3 regions of the Paenibacillus sepulcri genome follow, and region 2 is predicted to be linked to each of the others. Evidence: riboswitches for the same ligand, from Rfam matches in the RefSeq annotation. Region 2 holds a riboswitch; each other region holds the start of a gene.
What was found. Region 2 has a riboswitch for cyclic di-GMP ahead of ACFOLF_RS29225 (DUF342 domain-containing protein). Riboswitches for the same ligand answer to the same signal wherever they lie in the genome.
Positions count from the first base shown of each region.

Region 1 (10,164 bases), 4.4 Mb from region 2:
GCTGTAGTGGCATTGATCCCGGCCACGTAGGACAGCAGCGAAGGCGAGGCGGTGTTCACATCGACGCCGACATGGTTGACCGCGGATTCCACCACGCCCCCGAGCGTCTCCTCGAGCCGCTTCTGGCTCACATCATGCTGATACTGCCCGACTCCGATGGCCTTGGGCTCAATTTTCACAAGCTCGGCCAGCGGGTCCTGAAGACGTCTGGCAATCGACACCGCGCTGCGCTCCGCCACATCGAGATCCGGAAACTCGGAAGCAGCCAGCTTGGACGCCGAATATACGCTTGCGCCCGCTTCATTGACGATTATGTATTTCAACTCCAGTTCCTTGTCTCTGCCGGCTTCCTTGCGCTTGCCGATCAATCCCGCTATGAACTGCTCGGTCTCGCGGGAAGCCGTCCCGTTGCCGATGACGATAAGCTCGACCTTGTAGGTATCGATCAATCCCCCGATCAGCTTCTCCGCCTCCGCTACCTTGTTGTGCGGGGCGGTCGGATAGGCAACGGCCACTTCGAGCAGCTTGCCGGTCTCATCCACAACCGCAAGCTTGCAGCCTGTCCGGAAAGCAGGGTCGACGCCAAGCACGACATTTCCCCGTACAGGAGGCTGCAGCAGCAAATTGCGCAGATTGGTGGAGAAAATCTGGATCGCATGCTCCTCCGCCTTCTCCGTTAATTCGCCGCGGACTTCACGCTCGATCGATGGCGCAATCAGCCTTTTATAAGCATCCTGAATCGTTTGCAGAAGCAAACTGCCAATTGCAGGGATTGTCCCGCCGCGGATGGTTTGACGGTCGATATAATCAATAATCCTCTCCGCCGGCACGTCCAGCGACACGCGCAGCACATCCTCGCGCTCCGCCCGGTTGATGGCAAGCGTGCGATGCGGAGGAAGCCGCTTCAAGGGCTCCTGATAGGCATAATACATTTCATAAACCGTCTCCTGCGAAGTATCCTTCGCTTCCGTTCGCACTACACCGTTGTCAAAAGTGAACCTGCGCACCCATGCACGGATTTTGGCATCGTCGGCAAGCTGCTCCGCGATAATATCCATCGCTCCCTGAAGAGCCTCCTCCGGGGTCGATACGCCCTTCTCGGCATTAACATAACGCTCAGCTTCGCGGCTTGGATCCCCCTGGCGCGGCTGTGACAGCAGCCAGACGGCAAGCGGCTCGAGTCCGCGCTCCTTGGCGACGCTTGCGCGGGTCTTGCGCTTTTGCCGGTACGGCCGGTACAAATCCTCGATCTCCTGCAGCTTGACGGACGCCACAATGGCGCTCCGCAGCTCATCCGTTAACTTCCCCTGCTCGTCGATCAGCCGGATTACCTCGCGCTTGCGCACCTCAAGGTTGCGCATATACTGCAGCTTCTCCTCGATGGAGCGCAGCTCCGTCTCATCCAGCTCACCGGTCATTTCCTTGCGGTAGCGGGCAATAAAGGGAATCGTATTGCCTTCATCCAGCAAATTCACAGCCGCCTTCACCTTGCTGCCCGGCAGGCTGAGCTCTGCGGTAATCCGTTTCAGAATCCGTTCCTGCTCGGCCGCCTGCTCTTCTTTGGTCAGCTCCACCCTGGCGCCCGGCTCCTGCTCCAATTCCTGCTGACTTGCATACTGCTTTGCTTCTGCCACTTTACACTTCCTCCATCCTTTATAACAGGGCATAACCCTTACTGCGCGGCTCTAGGCCGGCACGTAAGGGTTATTTTCCATTTCATATCCGATTGTCGTCCGCTCTCCGTGACCGGGATAGACGCGCACATTCGGATCAAGCTTATACAATTTGCCGCGGATGGAATCGTACAAATCCCTCTCGCGGCCACCCGGCAGGTCTGTTCGTCCCACTGATTTGCGGAAGAGCACATCGCCGCTGATCAGATGCTCCCCGCACAGCAGGCTGACGCTTCCAGGCGAGTGTCCGGGCGTGTGCATGACCAGAAACGTATGGCTGATCAACTCCAGCTTCTGCCCCTGCGCCAGCGCGTACTCAGCCGGATCGGTGACAAGCGGCGGAGTGACATCGGACCAGCGCTCGGAGCCGTTCTTGCGGGCATCCGTCAGCCAGTCCGCTTCCAGATCATGCAGATATACCGGGCAGCCGGCTGCCTTGCGCACCGCATCGACGCCGCCCATATGGTCGAAATGCGCGTGCGTCAACACGATCGCTTCGATTGTCAGGTCCTTGATGCGCGTGAGCAGCCGCTGCGGGTTCATGCCAGGATCTATTATAATGCCGCGTTTGCCGGTCTCCTCTGTAATCAGGTAAGCGTTTGTCTGCAAGGGACCAAGCGTAAAAGTCTCAATCTTCAGCATCTTAGAAAGAAGCGAGAAGCTGGCGCAGCTCTTGTACGATTGTTTGTTGGTACCCTGTGCCTTCACCGTAGCGGCGGCCCATCTCCTGGCGGGCAAGGCTCAGATTCGCCTGATAATCAGCAGCGTCCCGGTCCGTATTCGCCTGTTTGAACGCAATCATTGCTTCCTGCACATGAGCTGGACGCGGTCCCCACTGACCAAGCACATGGCCGCCGGTATCGGCAAAAATAACAACAGGAATGGAGCGGCCGCCCATGGTCAGAAACTCATCCATCGTATCCAGATTCTGTTCCATCACGAGCACTTCGACCGGGATTCCGGAGTTCTCAAGAGCCTTGAACACAACGGGGACGTTGCGGACCACATCGCCGCACCAGTCTGCCATCAGGATCAGGCAGCGCAAATCATCACGGTTGTTCAGCGATTCAAAAAACTCCCGGTCTTCGTCGCCCGCCCATTGAAACCTGCTGCCCCAATCCAGAAAGGCCTCTTTGTTCTTCTCCATTGAATCGATGAACTGCTGCGGACTGATCCCCGTATTGAGCTTGCTTGCTACACTTTTAGCCATGATGAAAAACCTCCCAAAGAGTTTTTAGTGAACCGGCTTGAATTCACTTCTTGCGAGCTAAAAACTCACATTGAAAGCATAAGCTGAGTTTTTAGTGATACACGGCCAACACATTAATCCGCTTTCTTAACCAGCAGCCTAATTATACCAAACCGGCATGCCAAACTACAAACTAAACGGACTTGCCGCGTCCTTTCAGCACCTTAACCATCACATAAATAACCAGGACCGCAAGGGCAATCAGAAGTGCCGGCTGGACATAAGGGGCTGCTTTCTCATCAATGTTCTCCCACTGGTCGCCCAGCTTCCAGCCCAGATAAACAAACAGAAGCGACCATGGAATCGAAGCAAGTGCCGTCAGCAGCGTAAACAGCCAGAAATTCATCCTCGCCATTCCCGCCGGAATGGAGATAGCTTGACGCATAATGGGGACGAATCTTGCGGTGAACACAATTCCGGACCCGTATTTGTTAAACCACCCTTCCGCGGTATCCAGATGCTTGGGTTTGATTTTTATGTATTTGCCGTATTTCTCGAAGAAAGGACGTCCGGCGTACCGGCCAATCGCATACAGAATCCACTGCTGCACAATAGCGCCGATGACGCCAAAAATAACGGCCCCAAGAAACGTAATCTGATGTCCGCCAGCATCCGAAACCAAATAACCGCCGTAAGCAAGCACAATTTCACTCGGAATAACTTCAATTGCAAGACCAATGACGATACCAAAATAACCTAAACCTTGAATCCATTGAAGCATTGAATCAATGAAGTTGTGAATCCAGTCCATTCCTCGTCTCCTATCGTCCCGATTTGACAGGCCAATTATCTTTCTATCGGTATTCTAGCATACTTCCAGACATGCCTCCAGCGCCCTGAGTCATGCTCTGACAAGCCCTGGCATAGACTAGCTGTAATCCTATTACACGAATTAAAGGGGGTGAATGTTTCATATGTCCAAGATTTATGTGGTCAGCAAAAAGCAGATCCGTCTGTTCGCCGTTCTGCTGCTCGTCCTCTTTATCGCGGCAGCTTGTCTCAAATGGAATCAATCCAGAGCCGCTTTGGCCGCGCAGCCGGAGCCCCGGGTCTTTGAACTGGTAACAGGAGAGTTTGAGTCCACAACGGGTGAAGGCAAGAAAATAGAAGTATACCGCTGGGATCCCGGCACTATTATCGTGAATAAAGGCGATCACGTTGAGCTGCGCATCACCGGTATCAACGGCGCCTCGCATCCTTTTGTCATCGAAGGGCTTGGCATTAAAGGCGAGGTTACACAAGGAAAAACGACGGTGGTCCGTTTCGCCGCGGAAGCCAAGGGCACTTATCCGATTATATGCCTCACACACACCACCTTGGTGCACGGGGGTCCGATGGTTGGCTATATCGTCATTCAATAATGGCGTGTGACAGGTCATACCGGGCATGCATATATAGGGGGTAGAGAGGAGTCGATTATTCGATGAAATCGTCTACCCCGGGCAACCAGGCGGGTTATCCGACCGCCCGCAAAATCAGGCGCGCCTGCGAGAATGAGCTGTATCGCACAGTCAAAAGACTCGGCGTCTGGATATCCAAGGAACGCATCGAGCAAGCGGAAAAGATCTATTTCAAAAAAGTCGCGCTGAATCTGCCCTGGATTCACGAGAATGCCAGCAACCGGAAGATCCTCGCCGACTGGTGGGACGACAACGTCAGCGCCGAAATCGCGGAGCTGTGGGAGATTCCCCCTGCTAAGCTGAAAGCCGCTTTCCGCGATGCCTTCGGCGGCTGAGCTTCTCGTATTATGCTGCAGATCAGGCGGCTGCTGTATGATCTTTTGAGCAAAGGCGATAGCTTTCGAGGAACATCGTAAACATCTGTCTAAATTAAATTCTGCAAAAAAAGAAGCTGCCCTGGAGTCTTCGGAAGACTTGGGGCAGCCTCTTTGCTGCGCACGGCCGGACCTTAGCCAATAACGGCAAAGGTTTCAACCCGGGCGGGAATCGTGCGGACGCGGAACAGCAGCCCGATCGGACTAAACACTTGAAGCGTGTAGCTCACATTTGTCAGCGTGTTGATGTTATTGAATCGAACGACCCCAAAGCGGTCGAAGGCTGCTGTGGAAACAATCCGGTTGTTGCGGATCAATCGCGCAAAGAATCCGGTCGTATTGAAAGGCACGCCGCTGCCCTGAACCCAGACAACCGTCAGCCGGTTGAAGATTGGTCCTGTTGCTTGAGCCAGACCTTTGGGCTTTGCCAAGCGTACGATTTTCCCCTTGCCCGGTCTTTTCATTTTCGGTTTGACGTATACTGCGGCCATTTGCCGATCACTCCCATCAAGTTCTTACTCCAGCGTATGCTGCAGCAGCTTAAGGGAATGGGCTAAAGCGCCTCTATCACGCGTTTATCTTTTCTGTCTGCGGACTGCTCATCTTCGTCTGTGCAGCGGTTCTGGCCCGGGCGAGCTCGCTTAGCAGCAGCCGTGTATCTTCCGCTGCCTTCCGCGATTCCGCAGTGACTTCGAAATCCCGCCCTCCCCGTCTGGCTGCGGCTCCTTGGGATTCAAAAGCCTCGAAGAAAGCCAGGGCTGTAGCTGCGGCAAGGCGGGAATCGTCAAGCTGGCCCCCGGCCTGCTTATCCCGGGCCAATCGGGCCATCGTCATAATCGCCCCTGTCTGGTTATCCCGATCGTAATGATCATATTGCAGGGCCAGGCGCAGATAGGCTGCTGCTTGTTTCACGTTCCCCAGCCTGGCATGGCAAAGACCAAGGGCGCTGAGCAGCGGTACGGACTGCGGTTCATAGCGCAGGCCGGCCTCCAGCTGTCTTGCGCCGGTAAGCGGCGGTACGAGCTGCGAGAGCTCTACACGAATCCGGCTCCAATAGGGATTGGCTGCCAAAGCCCGTTCCAGCAGCGCAGTCTGCTCATTCCCTGCGGCCGAAGCAGCCGCCTCGCGATACGCCACAGCCTTGTCAAACTGCCAGCTATACGCGGAAGCAAAAGCAAAGACGGCAGCGGTCAGCAGGGCTGCTGTGAATTGGAATCCAGCCTGCCGCTTCGCTGCTGCCCTTTTGCCGAGGGAGACCGATCTTGGCGGAAGCTGTCCGGAGCGTGGAGAAGCAAATAACGATTGCCCCCTCTGCGCGGCCCCCGGGTACGGACTGTAGTAGACGAGCCAGCTAAACAGAAGCAGCCAATAGTAACCGAAGGACATGTCAAAATCGACGGCGGCATGAACCATCAGTAGGCCGACAGGGAGGATTCCTGCCCGATCATGCCTCCAAACTATCCGCAGCAGCCCGTACATCATGAAAGCAAATACGAGTAATCCGACAATTCCAAGATCAAGCAGCAGATCCAAATAACCGCTGTGCACTTCGTTGCCAATATACGGGTAGGTTTGGATTTGGGTAAACAGCATCCGCCAGGTATCCCCGCCCTGACCAAGGAGAGGCGCCTCCAGAAATAGGCTCCATGCATCCTTGTAGAACATCGTACGCGCGCCTGCGGTTTGAAAATGACCGCTGCTGATCCGGCCTTGAATCACTGCCGGCAGGAGAAGCGCCATAATCAGACAGGCTGCCCCCAACCCGGCCCACGCGGCAATCTCAAGCTGTCTTCTGGACAGGCCGGCAAATACCGTACGAAGTGCGGTGAAGCCCGCTGCAGATGCCATCAGGATGGCAAGCAGCCCAAGCGTCTCCCCCATGTGGCCAACGCCTTCATGACTGCCTTGCAGACCTGCGGCAAAAACAATACGATAGGCTGCCCCCGCTCCAACAAGCGTCCAGCCGCTGTAAACCAGCCATTTGACCCGCTGCTCCCGGGTCAGGAGCAGCAGTCCGGCAAGCCATCCCACAGCCGTTGTAAGCCAGGCTGCCCTGGATTCCGTAAGCAGCAGCACGAGCATCAGCGGCGCGGCCATCATGACGGCAAGCAAGAAAGTCCGATAACTGCCTGCACGTATCATGAGAAGCCAGTTCCACAGCAAATAAGCTCCCGAGACGGCTCCGAGGAAATTCGGATACTGAACGAAGCCGGCCAGCCGGGCACCGACTGCGGATAAACTGGAATCCCCTGTACTCAGGATCATCTCCGGAACGTCTATCCAGCCGAGCCATCCGGCAAGCGCGCCGCCAATGAGGAACAAGCCTGAACCCTGAAGCGCCATGAACAGCCAGCTCCGGAAAGGGCCGATTCTCAGCCACAGATACCCGGATATGAGGAATGCCCCATAAGCCGACCATCTGAGCAACTGCTCCAGAGTTCCATGTACGGAAGCCGGTTTGTTGATTAGACTCAATCCAAACAAAAGCGCAATAAGCAGCGGCGTATAAGCCGCCAGCGGCACCGAGGCCCGCACAGGCTCTTCTCCAGGCCCTTTATTTTTTTTCACCATGAAATATTCACAGATCCCGCTGCTGCTGCCCCTTGTCATTCGTCTCTGCATTCGAGTCGTAATACACAAGGATAAAACGGTTGAAGCCATAAGCATCCATTCCCACCTGTAAAAGGATGCGTCAAAAAACATTCCATTCCGGTATGCGGACCAAATCAGCAGCCCGGTAAACATCAGCCCGGCAGCACCAACAACGACTGGCATTTGAATCCCCTCTTCTATTTCTCTTTATAATTGTCCGATATATCTAAATTTTCTAAATATTGTAACATGTTTGAGGATGATTTGAAAATCAGGTGACATGGAGCTGCTGCCTGAAGCAGCAAGAAGAGTTTATTTTCTTATCTTTGAACAAAAAAACAGGCGCTCCACGATTGCCGCGGCGCACCTGTTGTTTATAGTTAATGAGTCCGATTGTCACTGGCCTTTTCTTGTTTCCTGCGATAATAGGCTGCGACCTGCTCCCTCAGGATAAAGGCCCGCAGCGCTCGCTGCTGCAGCCCGTCCAGATCGCAAAAGCGAGCACCATAGAAGGATTGGGCTCCATCGCTGTCATAGCGTATGATCTCCAGCCAGCATGGCAGCTCAAAACCTAGAGACAACACGGCTTCCAGACGCTCATTCGTCTTTAGCCTCGGCCCCTCGGCAACAATGAATCCCAGCCCGGATAAGCTTATATTTCGTATGGCCAGTTCCATATCTTCAATAAATTCGAAGTTTTCCGGCCCTGTTGACAATTCTCTTGTTTCAATAATTGTTTTCTTCATGGTGCCCTTATGGTCAATCTGAACACGGGGCGACTCCCGTTTCTCTTCCAGTCCGCTCAAGGCCCGGACAGGAAATATAACTGCGATAGATCCTTCCGCCTTGCCGATGACCGTCGACTGCAGACGTTGTATCCCCACCGGAGAGTAGATTGTCATCTCCACCGGATTACCGAGATCAAATGACTTGTATTCCGTCATTTCAATCTCCATCATCTCGCCTTCAATATGGCTCAGGATCCCCGTTGAGACATATCCTTCTTTCTCGACTACGGTCCGGCTGTGGATTAATACCTTATCTGAGTAAGTTTGCTTTGCTTTCGTGTATAATTCCTTGCTGCGGGCATTCGTGCTCATAAGTACCATCTCCTTAGTGTGCAATCGCCTGGCCGAGTCTTGAGAGTTTGATAAGGGATTGCCTGTTCAAGGAAATGAAAAAAGCCGTTCCTCTGCCTCGGAGCCGCTTGACTTGCACCCTGCTGAAGGGTGTTCATTTCGGCAGCCAGGCTGTCAGTCGCTCCTTTTCAAGAACCTTAGACCCTTTAGCTTTGCGTCCTTGCCTTTCGGCAAGTTTGCCATTATCGGATATATATGAAGTTAGGTACAGGCTATTCTTACATTTCTTCCACGATCATGATACTGTGCGAATCCTTAAGGTCAATCTGATAGGGCTGGGCAGGAGGTGTACCGTCCGACTCGCGAAGTATCCGTACGATCGGGCGGTTGACCGCAAGCGGATTATTCAGAGCCACAACCGCAATCTGACCCGAGCTGAGCAGTACCGTTGTCGATACCGGATAAATGGATATATGCTTGCAAAAGGTTTGGATCAAATCAAGATCGAAGAAAGTGTTCCCGGCCGCGAATAAAAACTCGATGGCTTCCGTCGGCGTATGACGCTTGCGGTGCGGCCTCGGCGAGGTTAACGCATCATAAACATCGGCCAATGCCACAATCTGCGCATATTCATGAATGGCATCCCCCTTCAGCCCACGCGGGTAACCCGATCCATTGTACCGCTCGTGATGCTGAAAAGCACAATGCGCGGACAACAGGGAAATATCGTGCTGGGCGCGGATAATATTGAAGCCATCCTCCGTATGCTTCTCCATCAGGACCCGCTCTTCAGGGGTCAGCGGGGAGGTCTTGTTCAGAAGATCCTTGGGCAATCTTGTCATCCCGATATCGAACAGAAGCGCTCCCATGCCTAATTCCTCAAGCTGGTTGCGGTTGTAGCCTTTAGCCAGTCCCATTATTCCTGACAGTATTGCCACATTCACAGAATGCTGGAACAGATAGCCATCCGCCACTTGAATATTCGTCAAGCTGACCATAACGTCGGCCCGCGTAACCAGATCCTGCATGATCTGGCCAAACACATTCCGGAACGTCCGGCCCATCTCCGGTGCAATGGTTCTGCCCTTGGTCATAGGATGGTCCTTCAGCGTGGTCATGGTTTTGAATACAGCATCGTGGGCTTTTCTGCGCGTATCGTCGCGGATCGCTGTTTCCGGCTCCAGATCCTCGGTAAACGGATCTTCGACGAACAGCATATCGACTCCCAGCATCTTCAGGCGATTGATAAACCGTTCATTCAGCTCGACACCGACACCCAGAAGAATGTTGCCATTTTCCTGCAGGATCGGGCGAGCCAATTTATCTCCAGGCTTCGCCGAAAGTATATGTACTTTTCTCATCTGAGCATTCCCGCCTTTAGTCCGGTTGCATATTTGATCAAGCTTGCATCGCTGCCAGTTCGGCAGCACGCAGTTTGTGTAATTGCTTATCGGCGTATATCCTGTTGTCTGCGATTTGCACAAGCATATTCAAGTCGCTCCCGTGGTCGGGAAAGTTGGCGCTTCCGACAGAGACGAAAGAGCCTCAATCCTGTCGATAGGGTAAGCTTGTGCAGTTGTTCATGAGCTGGCGAATGACAGCTTCAATCAGTTTATCATCTGAATCAGGACAAATCATTATAAATTCGTCCACGGCTCATCAGGCGGCCATGCTTTGAGCCCAGAAAGCATGCCTGCTGCCGGAAGGGTAAAAGCGGCATATGCCGCTGCGTTTGTCTAGATTGGCACCACCTCGCCCGACATGCCGGCAGACCATTCGCACAGTGTGTCAGCACGA
Region 1 is NZ_JBHRUP010000001.1:2,348,581-2,358,744, forward strand. Features, by position in the region: gene ACFOLF_RS10380 (Tex family protein) at 1-1,574, opposite strand, end outside; gene ACFOLF_RS10385 (MBL fold metallo-hydrolase) at 1,686-2,315, opposite strand; gene ACFOLF_RS10390 (thioredoxin family protein) at 2,317-2,883, opposite strand; gene ACFOLF_RS10395 (DedA family protein) at 3,056-3,673, opposite strand; gene ACFOLF_RS10400 (cupredoxin domain-containing protein) at 3,837-4,283, shown strand; gene ACFOLF_RS10405 (dehydrogenase) at 4,346-4,657, shown strand; gene ACFOLF_RS10410 (hypothetical protein) at 4,831-5,187, opposite strand; gene ACFOLF_RS10415 (O-antigen ligase family protein) at 5,264-7,471, opposite strand; gene ACFOLF_RS10420 (PilZ domain-containing protein) at 7,669-8,388, opposite strand; cyclic di-GMP riboswitch class I at 8,526-8,618, opposite strand; gene ACFOLF_RS10425 (HD-GYP domain-containing protein) at 8,646-9,728, opposite strand.
Region 1: it holds a riboswitch for cyclic di-GMP, as region 2 does, so the genes downstream of both, ACFOLF_RS10420 (PilZ domain-containing protein) here and ACFOLF_RS29225 (DUF342 domain-containing protein) in region 2, are expected to answer to the same signal.

Region 2 (10,164 bases):
TTTTCCCTTCCCCAATGGGAAGCATATAGCTGTCCGCCTTGACGGCCGGCCATTGAAATTGGGCAGCGCCGATACTGTTCAGACGGATGTCCAAATAATCGCTTTTCTTGGCGATGCTGACCTTGATTTTGCCCGGGTAAGTCCACTGGACCGAATCCTTGCTTTTGACCAGACCGCTTACCTTTTCCTTGGGCAGCGGCTGCGATGCCTGCTGCCGTACGCCGTCCTTGATAATCGTAAGGGCAAAGGTCGCCGGATCCACTTCGAAATCAAAATGGCTTTCCGCCGGTTTCACATTCACGACCCCGTTCGTCTGCAGAACCGGAACCTCCTTCTTCACTGATGGGTGGGGAAAGGCGGGGGCGTCAGCGCCGCTAACGCATCCGGTGGCGGCAGACATCAGCATGCCTGCCGCCAAAATCAAAGCTAATCGTTGTTTCATGTTATCTCCTCCAATTCTTGTCGTTGCAGCCAGACTCAGTGTAAGAGAGTTTTGTTACAGGAAAGTGCATGCCGGCAAAAAAAATCCTCCTGACCTGAAGCGGGAGCGGTAGGAAGACGGCTTGTCCGGAGACAGACGCTTCTGTCATACTGGTGTAACATACGGAGTTTATAGTGGGGGAGGCTTGCTGCTGCCTTTGCCATACAGCGGCCCAGGAGGAAGGAGGTGCGGGCATGAAGCTGCTGCTTGCTGACGATGAACCGCTTATGCTGCAAATATTAAAGGCATACTTTCATAAAGAAGGGTTCCATACGCTTCTTGCGCAGGATGGAGAGGAGGCATTGGATCTGTTCTATAACAACAGGGTGGATTTGGCGGTTCTGGATTGGATGATGCCGAAGCGCAGCGGTGTTGAGGTCTGCCGGGAAATCAAGAAGACGGGCCGGACGAAGGTGCTGCTGCTGACGGCCAAGGGCGATCAGGAAGATGAGTTTGCCGCCCTGCAGTCGGGGGCTGACGATTATATGCGCAAACCGTTCGATCCGCGCATCCTGCTCATTCGCGCGCGCAAGCTGCTGCAGCTGACTGACAAGATTATGCTCGGCGATTTGACCATTGATATGGAGGGACAGAAGATTTATCGCGGCGGGCACGATGTGCTGGCTACCTCCAGGGAATTTCAATTGATGAGATATCTGGTTGTCAACAAGGGGCAGATTGTGACCCGCAAAATGCTGCTCGATCAAGTGTGGGGATTCGATTATTTCGGCGAAGAACGTACGGTGGATACCCATATCCGCAGATTGCGGGAGAAGATCGGCGAGCATCGCATCAAAACATTCCGGGGAATGGGTTACAGTCTGGTGGATGCCGATGAGTAAACTGACCAGGAAGCTGATCCTGCGGATTACGGTGGCGCTGTGCGCGGTTTTTGTGCTGTCTTTTGCCGTGAATACATTTTTTCTTCCCAAATACTTCCTGTACCAGAAGAAGCATAAGCTTGCCGGTCTGACTTCGGAGCTGGCGGCCATGGAGTACGGTCAGCTGGTGGAGCGGATCGGACCTATGGAGGAGCAGTATCAGGTAACGATCGCGTATACTTCCCTGGCGGATACGGTCAATGACCTGAACAGCCGGCTCATCGTGCAGTTTAACCGGAAGGGCATCGCCCTCAGCAAATTTTGGCTGGCCGAGGAAAGCGTGGCGGCGCTGCGCGAAGGGGGAAAAGTCAATAAAATATATGATCAGGCCAAGCTGAAGTCCAGCTTCCTGGTCAATTTCCTGCCTGCAGGCGGATATGTGTTTGCGGTAGGTGAGTCCATCTCCTATTCCTCGGATACGATCCAGATCGTCAACCGCTTCAATCTGTACATTTGGGTTGGCATGCTGCTGCTGCTTATCGTGCTGTCCGCTCTGTATACGACCCGGATTGTCAAACCGCTTGCGAAGCTGAATGAAACGGCAGAGGCGATTTCCAATTTGTCGTTTGCCAAGGCGGATATCCGGACGGGCGATGAAATTGAGTCCCTGGCCGGCAGCATCAACCGGATGAGCGATAAATTGGAGGACGCGCACCAATCGCTGGAAGCGAAGAATGCCAATCTGCGGACGTTTATCGCGGATATCTCGCATGAGCTGAAAACGCCGTTGTCCCTGATTCAGCTGTATGCGTCCGGCATTCAGGACGGTCTGGACGATGGCAGCTATGCCGATGTGATCCGGCAGCAGAGCGAAGCCATGTCCGGGATGATCGACCGTCTGCTGGAGCTCTCCAGGCTGCAGGCCGAGACGTATCAATTCGCGCCGGTCGATTTTCGGCAGCTGCTTGGGGAGATGCTGGTCGCATACCGGATTGCGTTCCGGCAGCAGGACCTGGAGCTGGAGGTGGACGACCGCCTGCCCGCTCAATCATGGGTGATGGCGGACAGGAGGAAGCTTGAATCCGCCCTGCACAATTTCATGACGAATGCGATGAAATATTCGACCGGCAAACAGGTGTCCTTGACGCTTGCGGCGAAGGAGGACGCCGTTCATTTCCGCATCACCAACAGCACGAACACCGGGAAGGAGGCCGAGTGGGAGCGGGTATGGGAGCCCTTCTATGTCATGGAGAGCTCCCGCAGCAAAAAATTCAGCGGCACCGGTCTTGGGCTATCCATTGCCGGGACCATTTTGCACAGCCATAACGCTTCCTTCGGTGTTCTGGCAGAGGAAGGAAAAGTCACGTTTTATTTTTCCCTGCCGCTGCTTCGCCGCGAGCTACGCCCAATCAATGGAGCGGAACATGCCGGTCTCGGCTGATTCCTTGGCTTTCAGGCACATCAACGCGCTCAATAAACCGTCTTCCAGCGGGGAGAGCGATTCCGCGCCGTTCTGCATGATAGCCACGAAATTTTGCGCCAGGGTGGAATCGCCGCCAAAATGTCCTTCGCCCCCTGAGATATCATAGGTTTCCACACGCGGCGTATGATGCATGAATACGTTCACTTTGCCGGTGTAGAAATCAAACTCCAGCGTCCCCTTATAGCCAAGCAAACGCGCTCCGCGCGCGGCAGCCTCCCGGCGGGCAAAAAAGTTCTGCGAATAGGAGACATGCATGCCGGATTCGTAACGGATCAGGGAGCTTCCGGAATCCTCGTTGCCGGTATCCTCCGCATAACAGCAGTACTCCCAGCTGCGCCAGCGATCTTTATTGAAGGCGGTGCTGTCCGGGCAGACCCGGTTATCCTCGCAGTTAACGCATTTCAGGCCGGCCGGCCGCGTGCCCTTGAAAATTTGCTTGGAGGTCATCGCGCCAATCTCGGTGGGCTTGATCCCAAGCAGGCTGTTGATATAATCGAAGTCATGCGTGGCCTTCTGCAGAAACAGTCCGCCGGTTTCCTGCTCGTCCCGGTACCAGCTTTGGTAATAAACCCCGCCATACGGCACATTATTCACGGCCTGCACATTCTCCACCGTACCGATTTTGCCGGAATCGATAATTTCCTTGGCCAGCTGCACGATCGTCGTCAGCTTCAGCGGAAACGATACCACCACCTTCGATATGGAAGCTTCAAAGCCCGCCTTCAGCCGTCTTAAATCCTCCATCGTCGTGGATACCGGCTTCTCCAGATAAAGCGGAATTCCGCTTTGCAGCACCTTCAGCGCCATTGGCGTATGCAGCGAGCAGCGCGTGCCGATTAGTATGCCGTCAAGGCTCTCCGCGCCAAGCATTTCCTCGGCTGTATCGTAATAATGGATGCTGTCCATCCCCTGCGCCTGAAGCTCCTCCCGGATCTCATCCTTGCGCACATCGACGATAGCCGTCACCCTGCATGAGGGCTCCTGCTTGATAATCTCCGCAATTATCGTGCGTATGCGAAGCCCATAACCGATTACACCCAAATTCATCTTGCCATCCTCCTATGATCTGCTTGACTGGATTTACTACCAGTATAAGAGCTGAGAGGCGGGAGGGCTTTGTTCAAAAAGCCCCGTTTTTTGTTGTTTTGCTATCGGGCTGACCCTTCCCGCCGCTGGCGGCACGCGGTATGATAGCATTAACGCATAAAGCGGAAGGTGATGATTGCAAGTGAGCACGCAAGCAGAGCTGGACGATCTGCAGCGGACACCGCTGCAGCAGACCCTTGTCATTGAGAAGCTCATCACGATGTATTATTTTGAACTGGACAAGGACTTCGGGTTTAACGGTGAAAAACATAACTTTTGGGAGTTTCTGTACGTGGACAAGGGAGAAATCGAGGTGTTTGCCGACGGCAGGAGGCAGCTGCTGAAGCAGGGCATGATTATTTTTCATAAGCCGAATGAGTTTCATGAATTTTATGCCGCCAAGGGCAAAGCGCCCAATGCGATCGTCATGACGTTCGACTGCCGGTCAGGCGCAATGAACCGTTTTGCGGATAAAGTGTTCAGTCTGGAGGATGAGGAGCGCAATCTGCTGGCGCAGATGATCAAGGAGGGTGAGAATGCCTTCATTTTCCCGTTCCGCCATCCGCTGGAGCGCCGCGAGGGAGCGGTGATCGGCAGCGAGCAGCTGCTCCGCTGTTATCTGGAAATTTTCCTGATCCGTCTGCTGCGCAAAAGCAGTCTCCTGCAATCGGAGAAGCCCTTGTCCTCGCCAGCCCGGGAGAAAAGCAAGGATGAACTGACCAGACAGGCGCTATTGTTTATGGAAGGAAGAATCGGCGGTCCGATGAATGTGAACGATATCTGCGGCGAGCTGCATATCAGCAAAACCCAGCTCAAAAGCTTATTCAAGCAGAATACCGGCTATTCCGTAAAGGAATACTTCTCGAAGCTTAAGATCGAGCGCGCCAAGCGGTACATCCGGGAAGAAAGCTATAATTTCACAGAGATTTCCCGGCAGCTGGGATTCAGCAGTGTCCATTATTTTTCCAAGGCATTCAAGAATGCCACGCGGATGAGTCCTTCGGAATATGCGCGTTCGGTGAAATCGCGAATGAAGCTTGAAACCGGAAATTGACGGCTTCTTTTTTTAAGGCTGTTTAGGGTCTCTCAGTAGAAGCTGCTCCTGAATATCTTTCATTTTCGATTTGGCGATCAACGCCTGTCTGGGATAGCTGCCGAAGAAGGATTGGTAGGTTTCACCCATCCTGGTTATACGGGACACTTTGCTGAGATTGATCAGATAGGAGCGGTGAGCCTGTACCAGATGAGGAGCCGGTTCCAGTTTGTCATAGGTTTCAAGGGGATCGTTATTCAGCGTATGTATTATAGATTTTTTTCCCATCTTTTCTATGAAAAGTATTTCATTAAAAGGAATGATATGAATATTTTTATTGATTTTTATAATCAGCTTGGGGTCCGGATTGATGAACAAATGATTGGCCTTCTGTTCCATTTCAAGATTATGTTTTGTTCGCTCCAGCGCCTTGTATAGTCTGGTGCGAAGGACCGGTTTTATGATATAGTCGACTGCACCCATATTGAACGCTTCGATTGCATACTCCTGGCCTGAGGCCATCCAGATCATTTTCAGACGGGGGACGATCTGCAAATAGTCCTTTAGCGCCTTAAGTCCGCCCAGGCCCGGCTGCGAAGGATCGGTCAAAATTAAATCCGGCCTCTCCCGGACCATGATTTCCATAACGGAATGTTCGTCGGGAGCTTCGCCAATGAGCGCAATATAAGGAAGCGCAGTGATAAACTTCTTGACTGTTTCTCTTGTTTGATTGTCTTCGTCAGCAATAATGACCCTGATATTTATCATTCTTGTTTACACTCCAATACTTGTTTTGGGCTGCCCGACGAAAAAAAGCGGAATGGAAAAATATTCAAAAATCCCATATGAAAACCGTTTATATTTTAAATATCTATTAGAAATATCTATGATAATCATCGTTTTTTTGCAGAGTCACAGAATGATATGATTTGAAATCATAACGCTAACAATATCAAAATGCAATCACCCTTCGTGCCTAGCGGAAGTGGAGTGAAAATAGTTATCGAATGACTTGAATAGTCGTTTTTCCGGCCTGAACATGGCAGATTTCAGGTATGAACGGCTGTAAACAGGCGAACTTCTTTATTTGACTGCATTAGACAAAAGGCAGTCCTTTTAGTACACTCAATTTGGACCTGCAAGGTATATTTTCCTAATAATTAAACTTTAAATAGGAACTAGAGACTATTAATTAAGAAACTCAAACGATAAAGGCAAACCTGCCGAAAGCCAGGGACGCAAAGCTATGGGCCTAAAGAGAGCATCTCTATGGTCGCCAGGCTGCCGAATTGGTGGTGTATAAACACGATCCAATCGGATGGTGTTTTTTTGTTAAAAAAAACCATTCTGGTCTGAGGTTTGAGAGGTGTTAACGTGAAGAAAAAAATCTCTGAAGATGAATTGTCCCAGCTGATCAAGCAATTGCATCTGGGTGAAGTGGATGCGGTTTCCAGATCTTCTACTAACGAAGGGGATATCAGAAGCCCCTTGAAGCAGGACGGCTGGATTCAGGTAATTGAACACCGCATTATTGTCCATGATCCCGTCAATAATGGCAAGCTCCCCGTCATCAGTGCTATTGCCCCGGTCAAACTAAAGGTAAATCATCATGACATACATTCAGAAATCAACGTGACTTCCAGCGACAGCATCCTTTGGGAAATTGAGAATCAACCGATGTATGAGATTACGGTCTCGGAAGACAAGCTTCACGCTTATTTCCACCTTCACGCCAAAGAACGGTATGCCTGGCAGCTAACCGATACAGAGCCTCTTGCCAAAATCATATTATCTGCCGAGGAAGACAGGAATATGGTTCTTGAAAGTGTGCATTTGACAGATGTCGCCGCCGTGCTTGAAAAGAAATCGATCAAAGCAAACGTCGACCTGGCCGCTATTCATCAGGAATTATTGCAGCCCACCTATAGCCCGATTCTCATCGCCAGGGGCAAAGCTCCCGTACCCGGGAAGGATGCGGAGCTGGAGATTTATTTCTCCGAGGAGATCGAAAGCCGTTTCCATGAAACGGAAGGGACGGTTGACTTCCGCAATCATCTGCAAATTCCTTCCGTCACCAGCGGCGACGTTATTGCCAGGAAATCCCCGATCATCGACGGCATCCCGGGATACGATGTTTACGGCAATCTGATCACGCCCAAAGCGCCGGCGGATATCCTGCTGGTAGCCAAGTCTGGCGTAGAGCTGACTCCGCAGGGGGCCATTATCGCCAGAAAAGAAGGACGCCCGCGGATTACGGGAACCAAAATCAAAGTCTTTGATATCTCGACAGCGTATACCGTCTCCGGCGATGTGGACATTGAAACGGGCAATATTGTCTTCTCCGGCGATGTGATCGTATATGGCAATGTAACCGACAATATGATTATTGAATCTCTGGGGAATGTATATGTCATTGGCAGTGCCTTCAATGCGACCATCACAGCAACAGGATGCATCCATATCCGGGGGAATGTAATGGGCAGCAAGCTGTATTCGGGATACTTCGGTGTCATGTTCAACCGTTTATACAACACCTCGAAGCTGCTGAGCAAGCAGATCGAGAAGCTGCTGATCGGCTCCCAGGTGCTGGAGCAAGCGATCCAGTCACGTGACCAGACGGTTAAATACGGACAGATTGTGCTGCTGCTATTGGAGAAGAAAATGAAGGATATACCGGGGCTAATCAAGGATCTGCTATCCGTGGTCGCCAATATCCGTCATCTGAAGAAAGAAGAGTACCAGAAGCTGATGGAAATGGCGGCGGTTTTCCTGAAGCCCTCGCAGCTCATTGAGTCGGCCACCAGAAATGGCGTCCAGAGCTTCTTGTCCCTATTGACGGACGCCCATCAGGAGGTGGCCCGCATGCAGGAGGCGCTGGTCAATATTACCATCAATCAATGCCATAACAGCGAGCTCAAATCCAATGGCGATATTTTGATCCAGCGCGACGGAGTTCTTGTCAGTGATTTGTACTCGGCCGGCAATATATCCTTCAAGCATCGGCTGGCCGTTTGCCGCGGTTCAAGGCTGGAAGCCGAAGGGGATATCACGGCGAAGATTGTAGGAGGGCAGACCGGAGCGGCCACGCTGCTGAAGGCCAAAAGGCGGGTCAGCGTCGTCAGAATGCACTCGGGAAGAGTCTCTATCGGGAATTACAGTAAGGAAATTCTGGAGTCTGTCGAAAATACAACCTTTGATATCGATAACATGATGCAGGCTTAATCTGATTTCTTCTATAATAAGCACCCCGTGAAAGTGGTGGAATCTTGGTGACTCCGACAGTTCGGCAATATCAATATGTAGGCATGAGAGTAAATAAAAATATGTACAACCAAATGGGTGCCTTGATTGTGCCTGCTTTTTCCCGGCTCACACGAAAAAATCTGAAGCGGCTCATTCAACATCAAATTACGCTGAAGGAAGAGGATATTGAAGATCTTCCGGTCCTGCACCTGCTGAATTCGGCTATTGTTGAAATCAAGGACGTCTTTCATCAGGTCCGGCACTTCGATGAGATTCCGTTTGCGCATGTCCGCAATACGATGGTGCCGATCATTGTGGATATGAGCAACCATATTTATTTAAAGCAGGTTTTCACCTATTTCGGCGAAAATGATGAATATACCTACCGTCATATTATCGCAGTTGCGCTGATTGCCCGTTTAATCGGCAAAGTGAAAGGTCTTGGCGAAGAGGAATTGCTGGATCTGACGATCGCGGGCTTCCTGCATGATATCGGAAAAGCGAAAGTCCCTGAAGCGATCATGAATAAACCGGGCAAGCTGACGCCTGAAGAATTTGATGAAATGAAGAAGCATACGCTTTACGGGTACGAACTTATCAGGCAAACACCGGGGCTTGCGCAGCGGCACGCCTTGGTGGCTCTGGAGCATCATGAGCGCGAGGACGGAAGCGGATATCCGCATGGCATCAAGGGAGAGCAGATGGACCCTTTCAGCAAAATCGTAGCCGTCGCGGACGTCTTTCACGCGATGATCTCGAAGCGGGTCTACAAGAAACAGGTTCCTTTCTATCAGGTGCTGCTGGAAATGTCGCAAAATGCCTATGGGCTGCTCGATCCGGAGACAACGTTATGCTTTCTCGCGCGTATCATGGACATGCTGATTGGCAGCGAGGTCTGCCTCTCCAATGGACAGCGGGGCAATATTATTATGATTCATGCCAATGATCCCTTGAGTCCCCTTGTCGAGGTGAAAGGCCAGTATCTGGATTTAAGCAAAGACAAATCGGTGCATGTGGAGCAGATTATTTGAGAGTGAATCCTCTTTATTTTACCGGTCCCATTGCTCCAAAAGTTATAGCTACGGAAATCTTCATGTCAGCATTGGCAAGCGCGTCACCCCAATGTTCTTCGACTTTCTTGTACTCCCGGAATTCATGCGCGCGTGCATAGAGACCAAGACCAATCGGATCGATTCGATGCTTTTGAATGGTTTGGATCAGGCTTTCGAACTGCGCTTGCGCCAGTTTGGAAACCTTGTGCTCCAACGCCTCTCCATGCTTCGCAATATCATACGGAAACAAATGCTCCGACAGGCTGACGACCATTTTGATTTTAATATCAAACTGAAATTTGCTGTGATGGCAGGACGTCTTAATCTTCGTTGATGTTCTCCTTGTTGAGAAGTTTAACATATCCGTGTCGAAAGGACCGGTCTTGGGCTCGCCGGGAATATGAAAAGACAAGCTGACGCCCGGTTTTGCGTTTTTTTGCAGAATGCTGAGCAGGATCGTTTCCTGGGCTCCCAGAGATGCGGCGTATCTCCCATTATTATGGAGCAGAGCCGTTCCGGATAAGAAAACATTCTTATTGCTGATCTTGACTTCGGATATGTAGGGAGTGATCCCTTTCTCATAGATTTGCCGGTGCAGCTCCAGCGCCGTTGTTTTGACCGTTTCGGATCTCGCGCTTTTTGTATCGATCATCCCGCGCAGCAACACGGGAAGCAAAGGCTGGTCGGGCGGATTTAAGTGGATAATTTCAGATACAGAACCGTCAACGGCAATTACCCGGTCGGTTTGTGTGTTTCTCGGATCGCGATAAATAACATCCAGCATGCGGACCCATCCTTCATGCTTCAGCATGCGTTTGCCGACAAGAATAACCTGGAAGTTCCTTCCCTGGGCAACGCCCACGGTGTGAGCATCCTGCTTCGCTCTTGATTGACGGAGCGACGGAGCGGTGCCGCTTATTTCCTGACTCTTCTTCTTGATGTTTTTGCTGAATACCGGAGCCGTT
Region 2 is NZ_JBHRUP010000001.1:6,726,812-6,736,975, forward strand. Features, by position in the region: gene ACFOLF_RS29195 (glycoside hydrolase) at 1-442, opposite strand, end outside; gene ACFOLF_RS29200 (response regulator transcription factor) at 676-1,323, shown strand; gene ACFOLF_RS29205 (sensor histidine kinase) at 1,316-2,743, shown strand; gene ACFOLF_RS29210 (Gfo/Idh/MocA family protein) at 2,702-3,832, opposite strand; gene ACFOLF_RS29215 (AraC family transcriptional regulator) at 4,014-4,925, shown strand; gene ACFOLF_RS29220 (LytR/AlgR family response regulator transcription factor) at 4,938-5,672, opposite strand; cyclic di-GMP riboswitch class I at 6,108-6,193, shown strand; gene ACFOLF_RS29225 (DUF342 domain-containing protein) at 6,279-8,126, shown strand; gene ACFOLF_RS29230 (HD domain-containing phosphohydrolase) at 8,228-9,178, shown strand; gene ACFOLF_RS29235 (Ger(x)C family spore germination protein) at 9,192-10,164, opposite strand, start outside.

Region 3 (10,164 bases), 4.8 Mb from region 2:
GTGTTTATCTCATTCCAGTTCTTTCATACGCAGGGTCCCCAGCTTCTGCTGGTTATCCTGATCTTCGCCAGGCTGTGGCCGAGATTCACAGGGATTCAATCCAATCTGGAGCAGCTGGCGGCAACGGTCCCCGCCTTCAAAGCGCTCATCGGCCTGCAGAAGGAATGTGCGGAAGCGGTGGAGCAGCACGAGGCGGGTCCTGCCGGCTTAAGTCCGGCTCCGCTTCGTCTCGAGCATGGGCTTACCTGTGACAATGTGTATTTCCGCTACCACCGGCAGGAGGCTGCGCATACGCTTCAGGCGATTAATCTGTTCATTCCCGCTAACCGGATGACAGCCTTTGTCGGACGTTCCGGCGCGGGAAAAAGCACGTTGATCGATCTGCTGATGGGCCTGATGCAGCCTGAATCGGGCCGGATTCTCATCGACGGAGAACCCATTACCAACGCGAATCTGTTTGCCTACCGGCGGTCCATCGGCTATGTGGCGCAGGACCCCTTTTTGTACAATGCCAGCATCAGGGAAAACCTGCTGATGATCAGGCCCGATGCCAGCGAGGATCAGCTGTGGGAAGCGCTGGACTTCGCCTCGTCCGCTGAATTTGTCCGTGCGCTGCCTCTGGGGCTGGAAACGCTCATTGGCGACAGAGGCATCCGGCTGTCCGGAGGCGAAAGGCAGCGGCTTGTGCTGGCGCGGGCCATCATCAGCAAACCGGCCGTGCTCGTGCTGGACGAGGCGACAAGCGCGCTGGATACCGAGAACGAGAAGAAAATCCAGGAGGCGCTGGAGCGGCTGAAAGGGACCATGACCATTATTGTGGTCGCCCATCGTTTATCCACAATCCGTCACGCGGATCAGGTCATTGTCATCGATCAGGGGAAAGTGGTGCAGCGCGGAGGCTTCATGCAGCTTGCATCTGAACGGGACGGAGTATTCGGCCATCTGCTTGATAATCAGAAGGAAGCCATTGTATAGCTTCCGTAGAGGATGAGGAAACAGGCAGCTTCATGCGGCCATGCATGAAAAGAAACGGCTATCGCGTCCTCTGGCGGCAAAGCCCTGGTTTCTTCCCTCAGAAATATAAGCAAAGTATAATCGGGATTTATACTTTCATATATTTCAAAAAAAAAGCGGAAAAGTCTTCAGCGCCATGAAAACCGCTGTTCACTTTTCCGCAACTGTTCGTTATAAGCAACAGATTCTTTCTTAATGAAGAAGAATCCGATATAATAAGGTTCAGCAAGCTATAACATTGGAGGATACGTATAATGATTGGAGAACGCATACAACTGCTGCGCAAAAGAAAGGCGCTCTCTTTAACCGAGCTCTCTGAGCGGGCGGGCGTGGCCAAGTCCTACTTAAGTTCCATTGAACGGGGGATTCAGCAGAATCCCTCCATTCAATTTCTCGAGAAAGTCGGAACCGTACTGGGTATTTCCGTGGAAGAACTGCTTCACGTCCAGAAGTCCGATGACGAAGCAAGGCAGCTTGACCAGGAATGGGAAGACCTCGTACGCGAAGCCATGGCATCAGGCGTGAGCAAGGAACAGTTTAAAGAGTTTCTGGAATTCAACAAGTGGAGGCTCCACAAGGATTAGGCACTATGTAGATGTATTTTCTTCTTTGGGAAATGTGCCGTTTTCCAATTTCGGGAGGGCGCTCAGAACGCCCCGGATAACTTCCCGGTCAAGCCCCATTGCCCGTGCGATCATAATCAATTCAACCCACTCTTTGTCCAAATTATCCTTGCGAATCCGTTCTGCAAGCGCCATAACCATTTCCTCCGCTCCGAATTCGGCCGGTTGCACCACTGACTCCATGCGTTTAAGGTGCCCAGGTAAAAACGCACTTCTTCGTCTCCTATTTAAATGTAATCGTTTTCTATATTCACCATTATAATCAAGCCTTTCCGCTGATGCTGTCGCTTCGTGCGATCGAATTTTGATTTTTTCAACTAATTTTGTCGAATAATTCACATTTTTAGTAAAGCAGTCATGAACCGATTCTCATGGATATCGTAGCCTTCGGGATTATTCGCCTGCCATCGCCAAGTATCCTCGCACATCTCCTCGATACAACGGTCTGCAGTCCATCCAAGCTCTTGTCTGGCCTTCCGGATGTCCGCACAGCTGACCGCAATATCCCCCGGCCTGCGGGCAGCGAAGCGGTACGGCACATGAGTCCCCGTCGCTTTCTCGAAGGCCGCTATCATCTCCAGGACGCTTGAACCGCGCCCGGTTCCCAGGTTGTAAATATTCAGACCCGATGAATCCAGAATGCGTCCAAGGGCTCTGATATGCCCAAGCGCCAGATCTACAACATGGATGTAATCCCTGATTCCCGTGCCGTCAGGGGTTGGATAATCACTTCCATATATGCTCAGCTCTTCCAGTCTCCCGGCAGCCACCTGCGACAAATAAGGCATCAGATTGTTAGGCGTGCCCGAGGGATTCTCACCGATCCTCCCGCTCTTATGGGCGCCGGCAGGATTGAAATAGCGGAGAATGCTGATTCCCCATTCGGGATTGGATGCCGCCAGATCCTGCAATATCTGCTCAATCATTTGTTTGGTGCGGCCATAAGGGCTGGATGCGCCAATGGGCGAATTCTCGGACACCGGCATATCCCCGGATGCCCCGTACACGGTGGCAGAAGAGCTGAACACAAGCTTGTGCACGCCATATTTGCTCATGACCTCGCACAACGCCAGCGTGCTGATCATATTCATCTCATAATACCAGAGCGGTGAACGAACCGACTCGCCGACCGCCTTGAGACCGGCAAAGTGGATAGCGGCATCGATTTGATTTCTTGCAAAAACGGCCTCAAGAGCACTGCGGTCTCTTACGTCCAATTGATAGAACCGAAAGGATTTCCCTGTGATTTCCTTTACCCGATTGAGCGCCTCCGGGCTGCTGTTGGCGAAATTATCCACCACAATGATGTCATACCCGGCCTCCAGCAGCTCGACACAGGTATGGGTTCCAATATATCCGGCCCCGCCGGTAACCAATATCGCCATAAGGATTATCCCTCCATATTGTGATTGACCTTGCGGCTCATCGCCAGCCTGCGGATGATGGTCCGGCTGATTCCGAGCAGGTAGCCAAACTCTTCCGTTCGGTGAAACAGTGCGATATAAAGAACATTAACGGTGAAAAAGCCCGCAATACCTTTCCCTATGAGCTCTGCAAAGCCGTTCGAGGGAATGAAATGGCATACTGCGCTGGCAAGGGCATAAGCACCCGCGCCTGCCAACGTATAGATGAAATAGGTCTTGAAATAATCCGTCAAGGGCCGCTGGAATACATTCCGGTAGACAAAATAAGGAGTTGTCCAGAAGGGAACGGCCAAGCTGCTGATGAGCGACCCGATAAACACGCCGGCTATCCCGATCGTCTGGACGAGCGTAATGGACACGCCAAGACATACGGCCGCCTGAATGAGCGGGGCATAACGGTCCTGATGGAAGATGCCTGCCGTTGTTTTCACCGTTGTAATGGAATTTCTCATGCCTCTTTCATAAAACAGAGCCAGCAGCAGAACGAGCACGCTGCCGCTCATCAGGAAATCCGGACCGATCCACAGGGTGATGAACGGTTCGATTAATAGGGACAAGAGAATGACAAACAGTGAATACAACCAGAAATTAAGCAGCAGCGTCACTTTATATACCGCAAAAATCTTATCCTTGCTCTCCTTGGATACCAGATTGCCGATGCTGTGATACATATTGCTGAAAATCTGATTGATAAAGGTCCGCCCGATTTCGATCAGCATCTTGTAGTTGGAGTACAAGCCGACAGCCGCAACGCTTACGAAGCTTGAGATGAGAATATTCTCCGTCCCAAGCACGAAGTAGCTGCCTGTATTCTGCAGGACAATGGCTTTCACATTCTTGATGATCCCCTTCTTCGTCACGCTGTCCAGCCCTCCGCTGACCTTGTCGCGCAGGAACGGATACTTCCGGTTGACGGTTACCGTCAGGATAACCGCGGTGCTAAGCGTGATCACACTGTCTATCATCAGAAAAAGAATATAGTTTTTCGTGTAAGTAAGAATTCCGATTTTCAGGCAGGTCGACAGAATCGAAGACAAGGTGAATACAAGCGTTACGATATACCCCTTCTGGCTGACGTTCAGAAATGAATTTTTGTAAGAGAAGAGGTATGGGGTGACGGTATTGAGCAAAAAGATCAGATAAATGGCCGTCAGATGCTCCACGCTGGAATTTTTGACAAAATGGTCCAGGAACGGCAGCACGGATAAGCCAAGGAGCGCCACGACGAGAGCAATGACCAGATAGGCATTCCGGTACAGCTTCATCAGCTTGTTGATAGTGTCCCTGTCATTGTCCGCGACGGGCTTATAGAGGCTGTAAATAATGCTGGAGCCGATACCCGCCTCCGCCAGCGTGAGCATTGTCAGCAGATTGGTGAACAATCCGTTAATACCCAGATACTCGATGCCAAGGCTGTTAATGAATACTGTCCTGGAAATAAAACTGAGAGCCGTAATCACGATCTGGTTGCCGAGTCCTGCCGCAATATTAATTAATGAGCTGCGGACTCTCATGCCGGCACCTGATCCCGGCCCTTGTCATTCATCATCCGGATACAGAACCCCTGCGTGAAGGGCAGAATATTGAACAGCATGGAATATACGCCGATATCCTTCGTATCCCCTTGGGAGAAATCGACTGCACCGCTGCGCCTGGTTACCTTCATCAAATAAGAGGCTGCCCGCTGCGATCCCTTGGAGCAAGCCTCCGCGAGATGCTCCAGATGTGAAGCTTCGCCGAGAAACCAGCCAAGCACCGCCGTGGCCGACGAATCCGCTCTGGACTCCTGGCGGGTAATCGTCCAGTTCCAGTTCCCCTCCGCGCCCTGGAAGGCGAGGGAGGCTGCCGCAAATCTCGTAATCATCCCCTCGAGCAGCGGCTTGTCGGGATGAGCCGCCGGCAGCTCGCGCCAGGCGTCCATGAGCCCTATAGCGAACCATCCCAAGCCCCGCCCCCAGCCGTACAAGCCAAGCGGAGTTTTATGATCCACATGGTAAGCATGGCTTGGCAGATAATGATGATCAAGCATGCCGTGCCTCTCGTATTCGACCAGTTGCCTGACGGCCAGCTCCACGCATTCCCGCTTGTCATAACGGAGACCGTACGCGACAAGAAAAGGACAGACAAAGCCGATCGTATCGACATAGCGGTAGTTCTTCATCGATTTGCGGTACATGACCGTGCCGTCATCCCCGATATGCTCCTGAATGAACTCCCAAATGTAGTCGAACGCCGGCTTGAATCCATCCGGATCGATGCACTGCTGCTTCATCACAGCATAAGCCACGATGGCGCCATCGATATGCCTGGGCTTCACCACCCAGTTCCCGCCGCTGTCAAATTTGGCTTTCACGTATTTTCTGATTTCGTTCTCGATATCCCGGTCCTGGTTCTTGTCCGCATATTCCGACAAGCCGATAAGCAGGGCCGCCTCCTGCCAGTGCTGGATCGCATTCTTGGTATAGTTTCCCTGCAGCATATCAATCACGACCAGTCTGGTATTATCGGTCACCTTCATCTTCGGGGTACGATTCAGCCACTGGGCGCCCCTCTGGGTGACGGATTCGTTCCACTCCTTGAGATCGCGGTATCGTCCGATACGAATGCGGCTGAGCCAGTCCGCGAATATCGGAATAGCATCAATTAAAATAATGAGGACTACTGCGGCAAGCAGCAGCAGACAACATAGTAACGGAATATACAATAGCCTCGCCCCTTCTTGCTAGCTGATCCATTGATAGAGCTTATGGATCTCATGCTCGGTTCCCAATGTTTCCTGCCTCAGGTTATCTGTCAGATGCCGGCGGAGCGTCTCGCTGTTGATCAGTTTCTTGACGCCCTGATAGACCGAAGCCGCATTCTGCTCCACGATCAAACCGTTATGCCCGTCGGTTAACTGGTCGTATATCACTTTAAAGTTGGTGGACACAATCGGCTTATGCAGGATTTTCGCCTCTGTAACCGTCAGGCAGCGGCCTTCGAAAAAAGAGGTTTGTACATAAATATCGCAGGTTTTGATATAGGGATAGGGATTCTCCAGAAGACCGGTAAGGATGACTGAGTCCTGAAGCTGTCTCTCCTTTATGGACTGCTCCAGCCTCCCCCTCTCCTCGCCTTCTCCCACGATGTACCACCGGATATCGAATCCATCCTTGACGAGCAGCTCGCAGGCTTCCACGGCAAGCTCGAAGCCCTTCTGATAATTCAGGCGCCCGACTGAGACGATGGTGACGCCTTTACCCGGGGTGGGAGCATTATCCTGCGCCATGCTCAGAACGGCAGCCGGCGAGACGATGTTGTGCATCAGGACGATTTTGTCCCGGTACATAGGGAAACGGTCCGCCAGAATATTTACGCATTCCTCCGAAACAGTAGCAATATAGTCAAGCGCCTTGAAATAGCCCAGGTCGATTCCGGGGTCCATTCCCAGCTTGTCGTAATCGTTATGAATAAATCCGATTTTCGTCCGCGCCTTTACCTTATCGATGACATAATAAACCGGCGATTTCTCAAGATAACCGATAGCCGCGTCGTATTCCTTGCTTAGTCCGGTCATCGATCTGCCGATATACTTCCAGACCCGCTGCTCGCATCTGGACCGGTTGCTCTCCCTGCGGAAGACGAGACCGGCGCGCAGACGCGACCATGCAATATCGATTCTGCCTTTTCTGATCGTTCCCGCCAGCGCCTTGCCAACCGGCATATCAAAGTAGGTATAGCCGGAGGGCTCCGCAAGCACACGGACCTGCTCCGGAACTTTATCCATGAACATTCCTTCCCGCTTGAAAAGCAGCAGATCCACCTCACACCGGGAGTAATCAATGGCCTGCAGGAGGGAAATAAGCGACTTCTCGGCGCCGCCGCAGTTCAGGTTGTTCATGACGAACAATAGCTTCTTCTTCACGCCGACCACCCGCCTAATAAGTTTATCCTGACTTGCTCCTAGCCCAGCTGCTTCAAATAATCCACCGCTTTGTACGACATCCGCTTGATATTCGGGATCGACTTCCGGAGCGTCTGCACCAGCTCCGCTTCATCCATGAGCATCTCGTCGAATCTGCCGATCAGCTTGCTGCTGTCGGAAATATCGGCAATTCCAAGCACCAGACGCTCTCTTCCGAAAATATCAATCGCGATTCCCTTGGATTTGACGCTGTAGCCCAGCACCATCGTGGGCACACAGCTGGAATAGGCCGCAATCGTGGCATGGGTTCTGGCTCCGATGAAAAACCTCATTCTGGCGATATATCCCTTGTACTGCACGGCAGTCAGGTTATCGGGGAGCAGAATGACTCTGCCCGTTTGCTTGAATTCCTCGTAATACTGGCGGAGAATCTCATGATCGTTGTTGTCGTTCTCCATGACATGGGGCGTAAGGGCAATAGTCATATCCGATGTATGCAGAATATGCCAGATAAGCTCGCGCACCGCCGCCCGGGACTTGGTGTTGCGCTTCCAGACAAGCGGACTGAAGTTAAGCCCGACCGTCTTGCCCTCCTGCCAGCCATCCGGAAGCGGCAGCTCTTCCTTCTCCATCGTGAACGCCGGATCTGCGCATAATTTGACATTGGGCAGCCCTTTACTCAGGAGCATGTTATAGGTAAGGGACTCGCGGGCCAGGATCAGATCAAATAATTTCAAGTCCTGCAGCTTCTGCTCGGACATATCCTCTTCGCCGATGGAGCAGCCCCAAAGCACCAGCTTCTTGCCGCTCCGCTTCACATTGCGGTCGATCTCATACCATTGAGGCTGCTCGCCATAGCAGTAATTATCGCCGCCGATCGACATGCAGACATCAACCTCCTTGATCCGCCCGATCACTTTTTGCTCGATCTTCCGCAGCGCGTAAGATTCGTCCTTCAGCAGTCTGAAGTGGAGAAAAGACACCGCCCAATCCAGCGAATATTTCCTGATCTCGGTTCTTGTGCCGTCGTATACCCCGTCCAGTCTGGGTATGATTCCGTCTGTATGAGGCTTCTGCGACGATAGATAGACCTTCGCGCCGTTGATTTTCTCTTTGATAATAAATGCGGATGACCGGACGATCGCCTCGCATCCTCTGTTCAAGCTGCCTCCGTGAGCAAACATCATAATCTTCACTGAAATTCCCCCATTAATTTTGTTTAAGCGCTCCTGATTCTGCTGTAGGCCGCCGCGCATAACAAGCCAAAGGTGAATTTGGCCCGGATCATGGCAAGCAGCCATCTTTCATACCGGCCTATGGATCCTGTCCGCTTCTCATAGTAGACAGGCAGCGACTCTCTTACATAAGGGTCCGTTATCATCCGCTTTACATAGACGTATCTTTGCCGGAAGCTCATGTCGCTGCCGGGCTTGAAATAGATATAAATGAGGGAAACCGTATTGTGGATCAGTCTGACGGATTTGAGCTGCTTGATCCGGCCAGGCGGCATCATCTCCTTGTAGAAGGCGGGAGGCTCCATCCGGTACACCTCCAATGCCCGGTGAAAATAATCCTTGCCGGCTATGTTCCGGGTAGCGCTTCCTGCCACTTCCCGGTAATGATAGCCCGTATAGTCGATATATTTCATCGTGGACGCACAGCTGAAAAACGACATATTAAACATCCCGTCTTCACCGAGCGGGACCCGTTCCGGGAAGGCGACCCTGCCTGCTGCGGCCACACTTCTTTTGTAAAGCTTGTTTACAGCCGTATTCAGATGATCCGCCATGAGCAGATAAGGCAATATTTCGTTGCGTATGTAGTCCCTGCCGAGCAGCTCATTCACCTTGAACGGATATCTGGTGACGACCGTCCGGCCTTCGATTTCACTCTCCATATTGGACACGACTACATCGCAATCATCCATCACGGCACAATCGTACAGCCTCTCGTACATATCCGGCTCGATATAATCGTCCGCGTCAACGAAACCGATATAATCGCCGGTTGCCGCAGCAAGCCCCGCATTGCGGGCCAGGCTGACACCCCGATTCTCCTGTCCGATCAGCTTGATCCGCGCATCCAGGCCTTGATAAGAGGCGATGATCGGCCCGCTGTCATCCGTCGAGCCGTCATTGACGAAGATGAACTCGCATTCCCGCAGGGTCTGGCCAAGCAGCGAATCGATACAGGCCGGCAGATGCCGCTGCGCATTATAGACAGGAATAATAACGCTAACCTTATACGACAGCTCTGTTCTCATGAAACTTCCCCCTGCAGCAGGCTGTACAGCTGATAAATTTCATCTTCCGTCCCGAGCCTGGCCTGTGCCAGCTGGTCGGCCATTTTTCGCTGCAGTCCCCTGTCGCGGAACAGCTTCTCGATCCCTTGGGCAACAGAGGATGCCTGCATGTCTACAATCAGCCCCTCCAGCCCTTCGCGGATCTGATCGGCAGCCGTGCTGAATCTTGTAATGACGATCGGCTTCTTCAGGATTTTGGCCTCGTCAATGGCAATCGATTTCCCTTCGAATCTGGAGGTCTGCACATAAAGATCCGCCTGCTTGATGTAGGGATAAGGATTGGATTTCAGCCCCAGCAGAATGAAGTGATTCTCCAGACGGTTAACCTTGATCAGCTCGGTCAGCCTGGCTCTTTCCGCTCCCTCGCCAATGACATGCCACCGGACATTATAGCCTTGTCCGACGAGGATTTTACATGCTTCAATAGCCAGCTCATAGCCTTTCTGCGGATGGAGCCTCCCGACCGTCAGGATGATCAGCTCATCCTCTTTCCGGTTGTAGACGTCGGAGCGATTCTCCTCAGCCATATGATGAATCACGGCCGGCGATACGATATTGTGGATCACATTCACCTTATGCTGCTGGCTCGGGAACCGCTTCTTCAATATAGCCGCACATTCCTCGGATACCGTGACGATATGGTCGAGCTGCTCAAAATATACAATATCGAAGTCCGGGTCCATCCCGAGCTCGTCATAATCAATATGAACCCAGCCGATCTTCCGCCCGGCCTGCACCTTCTCCACGCAGAAATAGGTGGATGTCTTCTCCAGAAAGCCGATAGCGGTGTCATATTTCTTCTGCAGAAGATCGATGGAGGATGAAATATACCGCCAGTTGTACTGCTCCCTTGTGGACAGATTCCGGCTGTAGCGGTTTTTGAGGCTGAACATAAGG
Region 3 is NZ_JBHRUP010000001.1:1,912,102-1,922,265, forward strand. Features, by position in the region: gene ACFOLF_RS08410 (ABC transporter ATP-binding protein) at 1-975, shown strand, start outside; gene ACFOLF_RS08415 (helix-turn-helix domain-containing protein) at 1,269-1,598, shown strand; gene ACFOLF_RS08420 (hypothetical protein) at 1,602-1,808, opposite strand; cyclic di-GMP riboswitch class II at 1,788-1,870, opposite strand; gene galE (UDP-glucose 4-epimerase GalE) at 1,973-3,022, opposite strand; gene ACFOLF_RS08430 (lipopolysaccharide biosynthesis protein) at 3,028-4,575, opposite strand; gene ACFOLF_RS08435 (glycoside hydrolase family 88 protein) at 4,572-5,759, opposite strand; gene ACFOLF_RS08440 (glycosyltransferase) at 5,784-6,965, opposite strand; gene ACFOLF_RS08445 (polysaccharide pyruvyl transferase family protein) at 7,004-8,161, opposite strand; gene ACFOLF_RS08450 (glycosyltransferase) at 8,185-9,228, opposite strand; gene ACFOLF_RS08455 (glycosyltransferase) at 9,225-10,164, opposite strand, start outside.
Region 3: it holds a riboswitch for cyclic di-GMP, as region 2 does, so the genes downstream of both, ACFOLF_RS08420 (hypothetical protein) here and ACFOLF_RS29225 (DUF342 domain-containing protein) in region 2, are expected to answer to the same signal.